2 regions of the Candidatus Amarolinea aalborgensis genome follow, and region 1 is predicted to be linked to the other one. Evidence: riboswitches for the same ligand, from Rfam matches in the RefSeq annotation. Region 1 holds a riboswitch; the other holds the start of a gene.
The links. Region 1 has a riboswitch for S-adenosylmethionine ahead of mtnA (S-methyl-5-thioribose-1-phosphate isomerase). Riboswitches for the same ligand answer to the same signal wherever they lie in the genome.
Positions count from the first base shown of each region.

Region 2: another riboswitch for S-adenosylmethionine. It lies ahead of ACPQ6D_RS14305 (O-acetylhomoserine aminocarboxypropyltransferase/cysteine synthase family protein); the one in region 1 lies ahead of mtnA (S-methyl-5-thioribose-1-phosphate isomerase).

Region 1 covers NZ_UETR01000013.1:250-7,538, reverse strand. Annotated here, with positions in the region: gene ACPQ6D_RS15695 (helicase C-terminal domain-containing protein) at 1-545, opposite strand, end outside; gene ACPQ6D_RS15690 (CTP synthase) at 1,001-2,671, shown strand; gene ACPQ6D_RS15685 (YebC/PmpR family DNA-binding transcriptional regulator) at 2,828-3,580, shown strand; gene ruvC (crossover junction endodeoxyribonuclease RuvC) at 3,677-4,171, shown strand; gene ACPQ6D_RS15675 (response regulator) at 4,194-4,925, shown strand; gene ruvA (Holliday junction branch migration protein RuvA) at 5,006-5,581, shown strand; SAM riboswitch class I at 5,644-5,756, shown strand; gene mtnA (S-methyl-5-thioribose-1-phosphate isomerase) at 5,858-6,943, shown strand; partial or broken gene ACPQ6D_RS15660 (PfkB family carbohydrate kinase) at 6,961-7,289, shown strand, end outside.
Region 2 covers NZ_UETR01000010.1:84,975-92,263, forward strand. Annotated here, with positions in the region: gene metX (homoserine O-acetyltransferase MetX) at 1-716, opposite strand, end outside; gene ACPQ6D_RS14305 (O-acetylhomoserine aminocarboxypropyltransferase/cysteine synthase family protein) at 791-2,083, opposite strand; SAM riboswitch class I at 2,335-2,510, opposite strand; gene ACPQ6D_RS14310 (ubiquinone/menaquinone biosynthesis methyltransferase) at 2,627-3,385, shown strand; gene ACPQ6D_RS14315 (UbiX family flavin prenyltransferase) at 3,393-4,007, shown strand; gene ACPQ6D_RS14320 (pyridoxamine 5'-phosphate oxidase family protein) at 4,032-4,532, shown strand; gene ACPQ6D_RS14325 (hypothetical protein) at 4,580-5,353, shown strand; gene ACPQ6D_RS14330 (class I SAM-dependent methyltransferase) at 5,412-6,149, shown strand; gene ACPQ6D_RS14335 (6-phosphofructokinase) at 6,207-7,289, opposite strand, start outside.

The DNA.
Region 1 (7,289 bases):
GCGCTGCGGCTCGCCAGGCGGCTCATTTCGTTCAGCAGCGGCGCAGGCAGGCGGCTGCCGTACTCAACCAACGCGAGAAAGAGCTGCAGGCTGGCGCGGGCGTCATCCAGGGCGCGATGGGCTTCGGTCAGGGTGATGTTGAAGCGAGCCGCGAGCGAGGCCAGGTTGTAGCGATCCTGGCGCGGGAGCAGCACCGTCGCCAGATCAAAGGTGTCAATGGCCAGGTTGGCGCGAAACAAGTCGAACTGCGCCAGGAAGCCCAGGTCGAAGCCGATGTTGTGGCCGACAATGGGGAGATTGCCAACGAAGCGCAGGAGGGCCGGACCAACCAACGCCAGGGGCGGCGCGGAAGTCAGATCAGCATCGGTGAGACCCGTCAACTGTATGATGCCCAGGGGAAGGGGACGCCCAGGGTTGACAAGGGTTGACCATTCGTCGCTGATGCGACCATCTTGCAGTTTCACGCAGCCAATCTCAATGATCGCATCGCGTTCCGCGTCAAGACCAGTCGTCTCAAGATCGAGAGCCACGCAGGTAAAAGGCATAAAAGCTCGTTTCCAGGTTTTTGGCGCCGTGGTGGGTTGCCGCTTACAACCAATGGCTTATCCTAACCGAGATTGCTGAACGCGCCAAATCCTGGATCGCCTGCCCGCAGTTCCCAAGGTAGGCCGGTTTTTTTACCACAGAGATCACAAAGAACGCAGCGAATTTGTCCAAACTGGAACTGCTGTTGAATCCGCGTGGACTTTGGAAATCTCACGGTTATGCGCTATACTGAGCGCCATGACCAGGCGACAAAACGGTTTCAGTACAACAAATCATCGCAAAACGATGGGGGCGCGGCCACGGACGCGGGTTGGTGCCGCGACCCATTTTTTCAACGTCGCCAAGAGACACGGGGAATAGTCCCCGTGTCTCTTTCGTTTGCATAGGTACGGCAATCGCAGTAACGGCCAGCGTCACGCTGACCCTGGCTGAATCGAAGAGGAGAAGAGCCTGCATGACCAACTACATCTTTGTGACCGGCGGCGTTGTCAGCTCGTTGGGCAAAGGCGTCACCGCGGCCGCGCTGGGACGGCTGCTGAAGAGTCGCGGGGTGACGGTTTCAATCCAAAAACTGGATCCCTACCTGAACGTGGATCCGGGCACCATGTCGCCCTATCAACATGGCGAGGTTTTTGTCACCGAAGACGGCGCCGAGACCGACCTGGACCTGGGCCATTATGAACGCTTCATTGATGAGAATTTGAGCCGCGCCAGCAATGTAACCTCGGGCCAGATTTATGCAGAAGTCATCGGACGCGAGCGGCGGGGCGATTACCTCGGCGGCACCATTCAGGTGATTCCGCACGTGACGAACGAGATCAAGCGCCGCATTGCCGCGGTGGCCAAAGCGAGCGAGGCGCAGGTTGTGATTGTTGAAGTGGGCGGCACCGTGGGCGATATTGAAGGGCTGCCGTTCCTGGAAGCCATCCGCCAGATGCGCAAAGATGTGGGGCGCGACAAAACGCTGTATCTGCATGTCACCTGGATGCCTTATGTGGCTGCTTCGGGCGAACTGAAGACCAAGCCGACGCAGCACAGTGTGCGCGAACTGCGCAGCATCGGCATCCAACCCGATGTCATTGTCTGTCGCTCCGATCATCCCGTGGAAGACAGCCTGCGCGAGAAAATTGCCCTCTTTTGCGATGTGGATGTTGAAGCGGTGGTGCCGTTGGTGACGGCTGACACCGTTTACGCCGTGCCCCTGGAATTGGAGCAGTCTCGGCTGGCGCATTATGTCCTCAGCCGGCTTGGTTATTCCCAGGCTGTGGCGACCGCGGCCGAGCATGGCGACCACCTGGCAGAATGGCGCGCGTTGGTGGCGCGTGCGCGTGAGGACAAACCGATGCTCAAGATCGGCGTCGTCGGCAAGTATGTCGAGTTGGAAGATGCCTACATGAGCGTGCGCGAGGCGCTGCTACATGCGGCATGGGCGCTCGGCTACGGCGTGGAGATCACCTGGATCAGTTCGGAGGATCTGGAAAAGGGGCGCAGCGCCCACCTCCTGGAGACGGTGGACGGCATTGTGGTGCCGGGCGGCTTTGGCTATCGCGGCATCGAAGGCAAGATCGTGGCGGCGCGCTTTGCACGTCAACAGAAAGTGCCCTACCTGGGCCTGTGCCTGGGCATGCAGGTGTTGTGCATCGAATTTGCGCGCCATGTCTTCGACAGCGATGAACCGAACAGCGTGGAATTCGATCCCACCACGCGCGTCCCGGTCATTGACTTGATGCCAGACCAGCGCGCCGTGGAAGAGCTGGGCGGCACCATGCGCCTGGGCATTTATCCCTGCAACCTGGTGGCGGGCACGCGCGCAGCCGCGGCCTATCAGGTCAATACCGTGATGGAGCGCCATCGGCATCGCTTTGAATTCAACAATGCCTACCGGGCTATCCTGGAAAAGGCCGGGCTGGTCTTCAGCGGCTTGTCGCCAGACGGCCGCCTGGTGGAAATCGCGGAGCTGCGAGATCATCCCTGGATGTTGGGCAGCCAATTTCACCCTGAGTTCAAGTCAAGGCCTACTGCGCCGCGGCCGCTCTTCCTCGGTTTCATCCGCGCGGTGGAAGCGCATGTGCGCGGCCGGGCGCAGCTCGCAGAGTCAGGCGCGGTGAAACACGTGAGGGACTGATCACTGACGAGGCTGCGTGTACTCCCACCCTATGACGGCTCTCAGGCGGGAAATCCGAAGTTCGTCAATTCTGTGCTATAATATCTTAGTCTAATCATGGTCAATTGGCGCGACCCTTCTCGTTGAATTGGCCTGGAAACACAGAGGAGTGTTTTTATGTCTGGTCACAGTAAATGGGCAACGATCAAGCGCAAAAAAGGCGCAACCGACGCAAAGCGCGGCGCTTTGTTCACGAAACTGGCCCGTCAAATCACCATTGCCGCACGCGAGGGCGGGGATCCCGAATACAATTTCAAATTGCGCCTGGCCGTAGACAAAGCCAAGGCCAACGCCATGCCGCGCGACAACATCGAACGGGCGATCAAACGCGGGGCAGGCACTGACAAGGACACCTTGCTGGAGGAGCTTCTGTACGAGGGGTATGGTCCGCATGGCATCGCCGTGTTGATGCAGATCGTCACCGATAACCGCAATCGCACGATCGGCGACATCCGGCGCCTGTTCACACGCGCCAACGGCAACCTCGGTGAAGCGGGTTCTGTGGCCTGGCAGTTCGAGGCCCGTGGTCACATCATCATCGAAACGCAAGGTCAGAGCGAAGACAAGCTCTTTGAAATCGCCCTCGAAGCCGGCGCCGACGATATCCAGTTTGCAGACGGCGAAGCAGAAATCTACACCAATCCAGGCGATCTGCAGATTGTGCGCGAAGCGTTGACTCGGCAGAAACTGCACATCACAGAATCCGAACTCATCATGGTGCCTAAGACCACCATTGCCATTGAACCGGTCGAGGCAGTGCAAGTCATGCACCTCATGGAGAACCTGGAAGAATTGGACGACGTGACCAAAGTCTACTCCAACCTGGAAGTGACCGACGAGGCGCTGGCAGCGATGGAAAACGCGGTTTAGCTTCTTGCGTGGGTCACCTCGCTGGCGTGACGGACGCTGTCACTGCGGCGCGGCGACCCACGGGATGACAGAGCATCCAGATAACACGGTCGTGACATGTTAATCCTCGGAATTGATCCCGGCACCGCCATCATGGGCTACGGTTTGGTGGATAACCCTGATGATGTGCTTGAATTGGTGGCGTATGGCGCCATCACAACGACGCCTGATCAACCGATGCCGCAACGTCTGCTCTCGATTTTTCGTCAACTATCTAGCATCATTGCGCAGTTCCATCCGGAAGCAATGGCCGTTGAAGAGCTTTTCTTCAGTCGCAACGTCACCACCGCGATTGCCGTGGGCCAGGCGCGTGGTGTGGCCTTACTTGCCGCCGCCGAGGCCGCTATGCCCGTATTTGAGTACAAGCCGCAGGCCGTGAAGCAGGCCACGGTGGGCTACGGACGAGCTGACAAGTCGCAGGTGCAGCAAATGGTGCGTATGCTGTTGAACCTAGACCAAATACCGCGACCAGACGATGCGGCCGATGCCATTGCGATTGCTGTGTGTCATCATCATTCGGCGCGCTTCAACCAGTTGCTCAAACGTGGCTAGAACCAGCCAGAAGGAGAGTTGAATGGCAACGAAAGCCGCATCAGACATTGTACGCCATTGCCGCATTCTGTTGGCCGAAGATGAAGCGCCTCTGCGAAACCTGATTCGACTTTCCCTGGAGGCCCATGGCCATACCGTGTTCACCGCGGCCGACGGCGTAGACGCCTTACAAATCTTCGAAAGAACCCCGGTGGATATGGTTATCCTGGATGTGATGATGCCGCGCATGGACGGCTTTCGCATGTGCGAGGAGATTCGCAAACGTTCCGACACTCCCATTATCATCTTGACCGCGTTGGGCAGCGTTGACGATATTGTACATGGTTTTGAGTTAGGCGCGGACGATTATATCACCAAGCCATTTGCTTTCAAGGAGGTGGACGCGCGCATCCAGGCTGTTTTGCGCCGGGTCGAATGGACAGAACAAACACCGCCTGTCCAAATCATGCAAATCGGTCGCGTGACACTGGACACACGACTGCGCCAGGTCACGGTCGAGGACGCCATCGTTCACCTGACCCCCATCGAATATCAATTGCTGGCCTATCTGATCACGCGCGCCGGGCAGCCAACTTCGAAGGAGCAGTTGTTCCGCGATGTGTGGGGTTACGACGTGGCGGGTGGTACGAACCTGGTGGAAGTGGGAATTCGGCGCTTGCGTGAGAAGATCGAAGTGAATCCGTCCAAGCCCACGCATATTTTGACGGTGCGGGGAGCCGGTTACAAGTTCAACGAGCAGCCTGATCCAGGCTGACAGGCGTTTGCTGGCGGCGCCAATGAGGGCCGCCAGGATCACGCGCGACAGAAGAATCAGCAGAGACAAGAGGCCAAGAGATGATTGCTCGTTTGCATGGACAGGTCATCGCGCGTAGCAAAGACTCCATCATCGTGGACGTCGGCGGGGTTGGATATCGAGTGTTTGTACCCGCTGATGTCCTGATGAGCACGCGCACGGTTGACGAGATTACCTTGCACACGCACCTGCAAGTGCGTGAAGACAATCTGAGCCTGTTTGGCTTCACGACGGAAGAGGCGCATGACTTGTTCAACCTGCTGCTCACCGTGCCTGGCATTGGGCCAAAAGGCGCGTTGACGCTTCTGTCGGCCATGGCGCCTGATGCGATCCGGCTGGCGATCAGCCAAGAGCAGCCTGGCATCCTGGCGCGGGTGCCGGGCGTGGGCAAGAAAACCGCCGAGAAGATCGTGGTGACGCTCAAGGATCGCATCGGTGTGGTGGCCGCAACCGATGAAATGCTGGCCCTGACCGCCGCCGATGCTGAAGTAATTGATGCGTTGACCGCGCTGGGTTACAGCATTGTCGAAGCACAGCGCGCCGTGCAGGCCATTCCGCGCGACATCAGCGGCGTCGAAGAACGGCTGCGCCGCGCGCTGGCCCAGTTTGCTGGCTAAGTGTTTGACAAAAGCGACGCCCTGTGATACTATCGCCCGGCTAAGAACAATTCAGAACTGGAAACTCATCCAGAGGAGGGAAGGGACCGGCCCGTTGAACCTCCGGCAACCTGTGATTATCGCTGGTGCCAATTCCGGCAGGGAGTGTAGGCTACGCTCGCCTGAAAGATGAGAGTTGGCTCTCGCATCTTTTTGCGCCTGCTGGCCGTTGCCAGGGGCGCTTTTTATTTGGCCCCGCCACACCGGCCCAGGGTCAGATGAGCGACCGGAGTAGTCATGCGCACGATTTGGTGGAATAGCAAAAACCGCACCGTTCAGATGATTGACCAGCGCCTGCTGCCGCAGCGCCTGGAGCTGCCCGAATTCGACGATTATCGAGCCGTGGCAGAGACGATTCGCAACATGACCATCCGCGGCGCGCCGGCGATCGGCGCGGCCGGCGCGTATGGCATGGCGCTGGCTGCGTTTCAAAGCCCTGCGCTGACACGCGACAGTCTACTGATTGACCTGGAAGCCGCCAAGTCTGTGCTCGATGCCGCTCGTCCCACGGCCGTCAACCTCAGTTGGGCCACCCAACGCCTGCTTGAGCTGGCCTACCACCTGGTTCTACCCAACACCGATGACATCCGCAGCGCGCTGCTGGCCGAGGCTGAGCGCCTGGCGAACGAGGATGTTGAGATCAACCGCCGCATGGGCGCATTCGGCGCGGCGGTGATCCCGGACGGCGCCAACATTCTGCACCACTGCAACACCGGTTCTCTGGCCGCGGTGGACTTCGGCACCGCACTCGGCGTCGTACGCGCCGCCGTGGAACAGGGCAAGAAGGTGCACGTCTGGGTAGATGAGACGCGGCCGCGCCTGCAGGGTGCGCGCCTCACGGCCTGGGAGCTGATGCAAGACGGCATCCCCATGACCTTGATTGCCGACAATGCGGCCGGGCACTTGATGCGCACCGGCAAAGTGGACGTGGTTCTTTTTGGGGCTGATCGGGTGGCGGCCAACGGCGATGTGGCAAACAAAATCGGCAGCTACAAGCTGGCGGTGCTTGCCAAAGAGAACGGCATTCCCTGTTACTCCGTGGTTCCCACCTCGACGATTGATCTCAACCTGCCCTCTGGCGACCATATTCCTATCGAAGAGCGCGACGCGGATGAGATCACGCACATCGGCGGTGTGGCCGTGGCCCCAGCCAACGTCCATGTCCTGAACATCGCGTTCGATGTGACTCCCCATCGCTACCTCACCGGCATTGTCACCGAAGAGGGCATTTGTTATCCGCCTTATCTCAACAGCCTGCGCCAGGCCAAACAGGCCGCGGAAGCCCGTATCCGGCTGGGCCAGCGCAAGGCCGGCGACACGTAGGAGGAATGAGAAGGCTCATGGCTGTCGTTGTTACCGGATCCCTCGCTTATGACTACATCATGTCTTTCCCCGGGCGTTTTACCGATCATATCCTGCCCGAGCAATTGCATACGTTGAGCGTCAGCTTCCTGGTGGACTCGATGCGCCGTCAACGCGGCGGCTGTGCCGCCAACATTGCCTACAGTCTGCGCCTTTTGGGCGCACACCCCTACTTGTTCTGCACCGCAGGCCAGGATTTTGGCGATTATCAGCGCTGGCTCGAAGCCCAGGGCATTGACACCACGGGCATCGCCATCTATCCGCAGGACTACACCGCCTCCTTTTTCGTCAACACCGATCTGCAGCA
Region 2 (7,289 bases), on a different contig from region 1:
GATTGATCGCTGAGATAGGTGATGTGGCCGATCATGCGCGCCAAGGCCAGGCCCGCGTCAGGTCGCGGGCCGTTGTAGTAATCGCCATGACGCCAGGCCGGGTCGCGGTAAATGGCCTGTCGCCCCACCTCGCTCAGCGCAATCGTCTGCGGGGATAGACGCGCCGTGGTTGCAAGCGGAATACAGGCGCGGATACGCTCTGGGTAACTGGCGGCCCATTGCAGCGCCTGCATACCGCCCATAGAGCCGCCCGCCACCGCCAGCAGGCGTTCGATGCCGAGATGATCGAGCAGATGGCGCTGCGCCTCGACCATGTCCTTGATCGTAATGACCGGGAATTCCAGGCCATACGGGCGCCCCGTCGCCGGATTGATGGACGCCGGCCCCGTGGATCCCATGCAGCCGCCCAGAACATTGGAGCAGATCACGAACAGGCGATCGGTGTCAAAGGCCTTGCCTGGCCCGATGCAGTCGTCCCACCAGCCCACGCGGCCCTCCGCCGTGTCCAAAAGACCGGCCGCGTGCGCATCGCCGCTCAACGCGTGCAGCACGAGGACGGCGTTGGTGTGCGACGCGTTCAAAGCGCCGTACGTCTCGTACGCCAGCGTGATCGGCCCCAGGCGCACGCCGCTCTCCAGCGGCAGCTCGTGCGGCGGCTCAGCAAAGGTAAAGGTTTGCGTGTGGACGATGCCCACGCTTCCGGTTGATTTGTCCATGGCCGGTTGCCTGCATACGGCCGGGCCGGTTGAGCGAGCGTCGGACGCCCGCCCAACCGGCCAGGTTGATCCTCTTACGCGGCCGCCAGGGCCTGGTCCAGGTCCCACAGCAGGTCATCGAGGTCTTCGATGCCCACGCTCAGGCGCACGAAGTCAGGCGTGACGCCAGCCGCGCGCTGTTCCGCGTCGCTGAGCTGCTGATGGGTCGTGGTGGCCGGATGAATGGCAAGCGATTTGGCGTCGCCCACGTTCGCCAGGTGCGAGAATAGCTGCAGGCTGTTAATGAAGCGCCGCCCCGCCTCGCGGCCGCCCTGGATGCCAAAACCCAGGATAGCGCCGGGGCCTTTAGGCAGATAACGCTTGGCCCGTTCATACGAGGGATGGCTGGGCAGACCCGGGTAGTTGACCCAACTGACCTTGGGATGGCCTTGCAGGTATTCAGCCACCGCCTGCGCGTTGGCGACATGACGCTCCAGACGCAGGCTGAGGGTTTCCAGCCCCTGCACAAAGAGCCACGCGTTGAACGGCGCCTGGCAGGCGCCCATGTCACGCAGCACGTGCAAGCGCGCCTTGAGGATGTAGGCGGCTGGGGCCAGGTTGTTGAAGACGAGGCCGTGGTAGCTCGGATCCGGCTCGGTGAAGTTGGGAAAACGACCGCTGGCGCCCCAGTCGAAGCGGCCGCTGTCCACCAGGACGCCGCCGATGCTGGTGCCATGACCACCGATGAACTTGGTGGAGGAATGGACGACTATATCTGCGCCCCAATCGAAGGGACGGCACAGGTACGGCGTGGCGAAGGTGCTGTCAATGACCAGCGGTATCCCTACCTCGTGCGCGATGGCGGACACTTCTTCGAACGGGAAGACGTCAATTTGGGGATTGCCCAGAGTTTCGCCGTAGAAGAGCTTCGTGTTGGCGCGCACGGCGCGGCGGAAGTTTTCCGGGTCGGAGGCATCCACGAAGGTAAACTCGATGCCCAGCTTGCGCAGGGTGTGTGCAAACAGGGAATAGGTGCCGCCGTACAGCGTGCTGCTGCTGACCACATGGTCGCCGGCCTCGCACAGCGTGAGAATAGCGGCCGTCTCCGCGGCCTGACCGGAGCTGAACGCGAGCGCGCCCACGCCGCCTTCTAGATCGGCGATGCGACGCTCGAAGACATCGGTGGTGGGATTCATGATGCGTGTGTAGATATTGCCCATCTCTTCCAGGGCAAAGAGGCGCGCGGCGTGATCTACGTCGCGGAACTGGTACGACGAGGTCTGGTAAATCGGCAAGGCGCGTGCGCCCGTGGTCGGATCGGGCGCCAGTCCGGCGTGCAATTGGCGCGTGGTGAATCCCAAGGCGCGGCTGCTGCTATCGCTTGACATCGTTTGGATCTCCTGTGCATGGTGGTTGATTTGGCTCATACTGTCTTCCCGGTGGTTGCGCAGGCCGCCGTTCAGACCGACTGCACTGATGCTTGGGCGAGCGCCGCTGCTCACAGGTACCCCGCCAGCTTGGGGTAACAAAAACCCTCTCGGCATATGGACAAGAGGGCATGCGTCGTTGCACGACTGAGCGACGAGAACAAAAAAATCCTCCTCGAAGTGAGGAGGAATGGCGCCGCGTCAGCCACTGCCTCTCATCTTCCAGATTACATCTGCCGGATTTGGCACCATAACCTGGCTGGTGACGGGTGGGTCACGATGCGCGTCGTCCATCATTGGCGACTCGTATCATGGCTCGTGTCTACCTACCAGTGGTCTGGTTGCCGAGGCTTCATAGGGCCGGTCCCTCAGCCTCTCTGGATAAGAGCATCAGTACTATTCAATTGTTATCATGCTTATAGCATATATTCAACCGCGTGTCAATTTTCGCTTTACGGCCGCATGGTTTGTGAACCCATCGTTCCCTGTGGTACAATCCCGCTCATGACCAAGCCTATAGATGTAATGGCGACGCCGGCGATCTTGCCCGACCTGGAGCAAAAGCCGACCTACGTCAACCAAATGTTCGCTGCGATTGCCGGGCGCTATGATGTGATGAACCGCGTGATGACCGGCGGTCAGGATCAGCGGTGGCGCCGTCTGATTGTCAAGCAATGCCATTTGCCCAGCGGCGGCCACCTGCTGGATGTTGCGACCGGCACCGGCGACATTGGCTTCGAGGCCATGCGCCTGCGCCCGGATGTGCGCGTCACCGGCGTTGATTTTACGCATGAGATGATGATCGTGGGGCAGCGTAAAGCCTACCGCGAAGGGCTGCTCGATGTGCATGGTTCACGCCTGCGCTTCGCCGACGCCGACACCCTCAGCCTGCCGTTTGCCGATGCCACTTTCGACGCGGTCTGTTCCGGCTTTTTGATGCGCAATGTCACCGACATCGCGCGCGCGTTTGCCGAGCAGCGCCGCGTGGTCAAACCGGGCGGCCGCGTCGTGTGCCTGGAAATCACACGTCCGCAGGCGCCCGTCTGGCGTGACCTGTTCGGTCTCTATTTTTTCCGCCTGGTGCCGTTGATCGGCAGCCTGCTCAGCGGTCAGCCGCAGGCGTACACCTACCTGCCTCATTCGACGCTCGCTTTCCCGCTGCCGCAGGCGCTGCAAGGGATCATGGAGTCGGTGGGGCTGCGCCGCGTACGCTACCAAACCCTGATGCTCGGCACTGTGGCGCTGCACGTGGGCGAGGTGTAGTGTGGCCTTGAAACGGATCATTGTCGGTTTGAGTGGCGCCAGCGGCCAAATCTACGGCATTCGCCTGTTGGAGATTTTGCACGCGGCGCCGGACATCGAAACGCACCTGGTGCTGAGTCCCTCGGCGCGCATGACCATCGCGCAGGAGACCGACTGGGACCCGAAGGATGTCGAAGCGCTGGCGCACACGGTCTACCGGCCTGGCGACATTGGCGCGGCGATTGCCAGCGGTTCGTTCACCACGGCCGGCATGATCATTGCCCCGTGCAGCATCAAGACGCTGTCGGCCATTGCCAATTCCTACGACGCCGACCTGTTGACGCGCGCGGCGGATGTGCAACTCAAAGAGGGGCGGCCGGTTGTCCTGGTTGTGCGCGAGACGCCGCTGCATGTGGGGCATCTGCGCTTGATGGCGCAGGCCGCTGAGATCGGCTGTGTGATCTTCCCGCCCGTGCCTGCCTTCTACAGCCGGCCGCAAACCGTGGATGACATCGTCAATGGCACCGTGGGCCGCATCCTGGCCCGCGTGGGACTGGAAAATGAACTGTACTACCACTGGCAAGGCATGCGCGAGGCGGCCAAGGACGATCGGCGCCCGCCCGCCGCGCCACGGTCTGAATGATGCCCGGTTGGGCAGGAGATGCTCATGGCAACGTCATTTGAAGAACGGATTGACGAGTTTCTGCAGGCGCACACCACCCTGACCCTGGCGACGTGGACGCCGGAAGGGCCGCAGGCCGCGCCGCTGTTTTTTGCGCACACGTGGGGGACTGACGATGACGGGGACGCCGCGCTGCGCCTCTATTTCATCTCCAACCCAACCTCGAATCACTGCCTGGCGCTTGACAACCAGCCAAGCATCGCCGCGGCCATCTACCAGGACGGGCAAGAATGGCGCCAGATTCGCGGCCTGCAGTTGGAAGGCCGCGCGCGCCTGGCCGCGCCCGGCGCCGAGGAAGATCAGGCCATTGCGGCGTACTTGACCAAGTATCCGTTCGTCGCGACCGCGCAGGGAGGCGCGACCGATGGGGCGCTGGAACTGGCTGGCCCGCTGGCGAACAGTCGTTTCTACGTGATTGAGACCGACTGGATGCGCCTGATTGATAACACGCTCGGTTTTGGGCACCGCGAGGAGCGCGCGTATTAGGGCGTTGTTGAGCCGTCTCTTCAGACAGCGCCGATGCAGGTTAATCTATGAAACGCCTTGTAGCCTTGTTTGCGTTGTCATTCGTGGTCGTAGCATGCGGCTCAACGCCACAGTCAGCCGAATCACCCTTGGAGTCGCCACTTGCTTCACTGCAACTAACGCGAACGTTGATACCAGCGACGCCAACTCTAAGGCCGACGCCATCTTATACACCATCACCAACACCGTGGCCGACCGTCACATTTGCTTCGCCCGCAACACCTGTTCCAACCAGCGTGAGCAAGGTCACGACCGAATTGTTTGAGATTCCTGAAATTCCAATCATAGTATCCATTCCATTCAACTATGCGCTGGTCAAGAATGAAGAACCAAATCGCAGAGGATCATTTGTCTCGTATAACTTCAGCCAGACGTTAGTGATCAGCCCTTCACATGATTCATATTTTCCGGCAGAGCCGCCGTATTTCCATGAGATTCAGTTCTTCTCGCAAGAGTCCATAAGCCAGTTCTTGGCGAGATGTCCAATAAGGCTTCGATGCTTTGAAGGCGATTACCCAGATGTGGCAAGGTACATTGGTCAAAAAGATGCACTTGGGAAACTAAGCGATTATCACGAACCTTTTCAAAACTATAGCCTCCAGAAGTTTGGAGATACTTATTACCTTGTATCCACCACGCGGTGCATTGGCGCAGCCTGTGCGATCAGGGAGTACACGACTTATCTGAAGGACATCAAGGTAGATATTTGGATAATGATGACAGACATGTCACAGGCAGGTTCAAGCGACGAATTGTTTTCGTTGTTCAAGATCAAGAAGTGACACCACAGGCAGCGGCTGACGCCGGGGTCATTTGGCCGCACACAGAAGGTAGATGAGCATGGAACACACGACGACGCTGTACGACAGGGCCGCCGACCGCGGTGTGCCGTCGCTGGTTTGGCGTTTTGGGCAAGATCGGCGCCTCGACATGATCCGGCAGTGGGCCGCGCTGGACGGCGCGCAGGTGCTGGTGGATGGCTGCGGCATCGGCGCTTACGTGCGCAAGCTGCAGGCGTTGGCTGACCAGGTCATTGGGCTTGACATCGAAGAAGAGCGAATCCGTGAAGGCAGCCGTATCACGTCCAATCTGCATGTGGGCGCGTGTGAGTATTTGCCCTATCGCGACCGCACCTTCGATGTGGTCCTCTCGCATGAAGTGCTGGAGCATGTGCAGGACGACCGCCTGGCCGCGGCGGAGATGGTGCGCGTGCTCAAGTCAGGCGGCCGCGCCGTCATTTTTGCGCCCAACCGCCTTTACCCGTTCGAGACCCACGGCCATTACTGGCGAGGCCGCTACCATTTTGGCAACACCCCGCTCATCAATTACCTGCCTGACCCTCTGCGCAACCGCCTGGCGCCGCATGTGCGTGCGTATACCGCAGCCGGCCTGCGCCGTCTGTTCGATGGCCTGCCCGTGCGCGTGGTCTATCACAGCCAAATCTACCCCGGCTACGACAAGCTGAGCGCGCGTCGCCCCGGACTGGGACGTCTTTTGCGCCGCGTCACCTATGCGCTGGAAAATTCGCCCGCGCGCGGCTTTGGACTGTCGCATCTACTGGTCGTCGAGCGCCGCTGAGCGGGAGACCATGCCACCCTGCCGGCGAACTGGATTTGGGCGGCATGGGCTCCGCTCTCAGAACTCGCCCTTCACCGGTTGACCGGGCGCCTGGCTCGGGCCGGGCTGCGAAAGGACGCGTACGATCGGGCGCAGGTTCATCCACCATTGTTCCTTGGGGCGCTGGAACGGATCATCGGCCATGCGCGGCAGATCAATCAGGTCGTGAAAACGCACCTGACCCGCCTCCAGGCCAATGAAGGCCGCGCCAGGTTCCGCATTTTCGGCCTCGCTGATCAGCCATTCGATGCAGCGAGCGGCCAGGCGCGTCGCCTGGATGCGATCAAACGGCGTAGGCCCGCCGCCCTGCTGCAAATGGCCCAAGATGGCCTGGCGCACATCGTACAACCCTCTGCCTTCGGCCTCCAACAGCGCGCACATCACGCCTGTGGTGTACACCTGGTGCGCCAATTCGTTGCGGATGAGTAGGCCCAGGCGTTTGCCTTTCTCAAATCCATTGCGCAGATAGGCCAGGTCCTTTTCCAAGTCGCCCAGGGTGACGCTTTCCTCATGCAGATAGACCCGCTCTGCGCCCGTAGCCAGCCCGCTGAGCAGCGCCAGGTAGCCGCAGTAGCGCCCCATGACTTCCACCACGAAGCAGCGCCGATAAGCCACAGCCGTCTGTTTGATTTTGTCCACCGCTTCGATGATGTTGTTCAGCGCGGTGTCCGCGCCGATGCTGAGCTCAGAGCCAGGCAGGTCGTTGTCAATACTCGCCGGCATACAGACGATTGGAATGTTGAACGAGGGATAGTTCTTACGCTCGCTGACCAGCTTGAAGGCTGCTTGGTAACCAGACCAGCCGCCGACCATGAGCAGGCCGTCGAGCTTGTGCTCCTCAATCGTGCGTGCGATGGCGTACAGATCGCGACCGGACGGCACCTTGCGATTGGTGCCTAGTTCCGCGCCGCCCAGGCTCACCCAGCCGTTCGCGCTCATCCAATTCATCTCGCGCAGCTTACCCGCCATCAGCCCCTCGAAGCCTTGATCCACACCCAGCATGATGTGCCCTTTATCCAGCCCCAAGCGCAGGGCCGCGCGGATGGCGGTGTTCATACCGGGCGCCGGCCCGCCGCCGTGCAGCATCGCCAGGCGCAGACG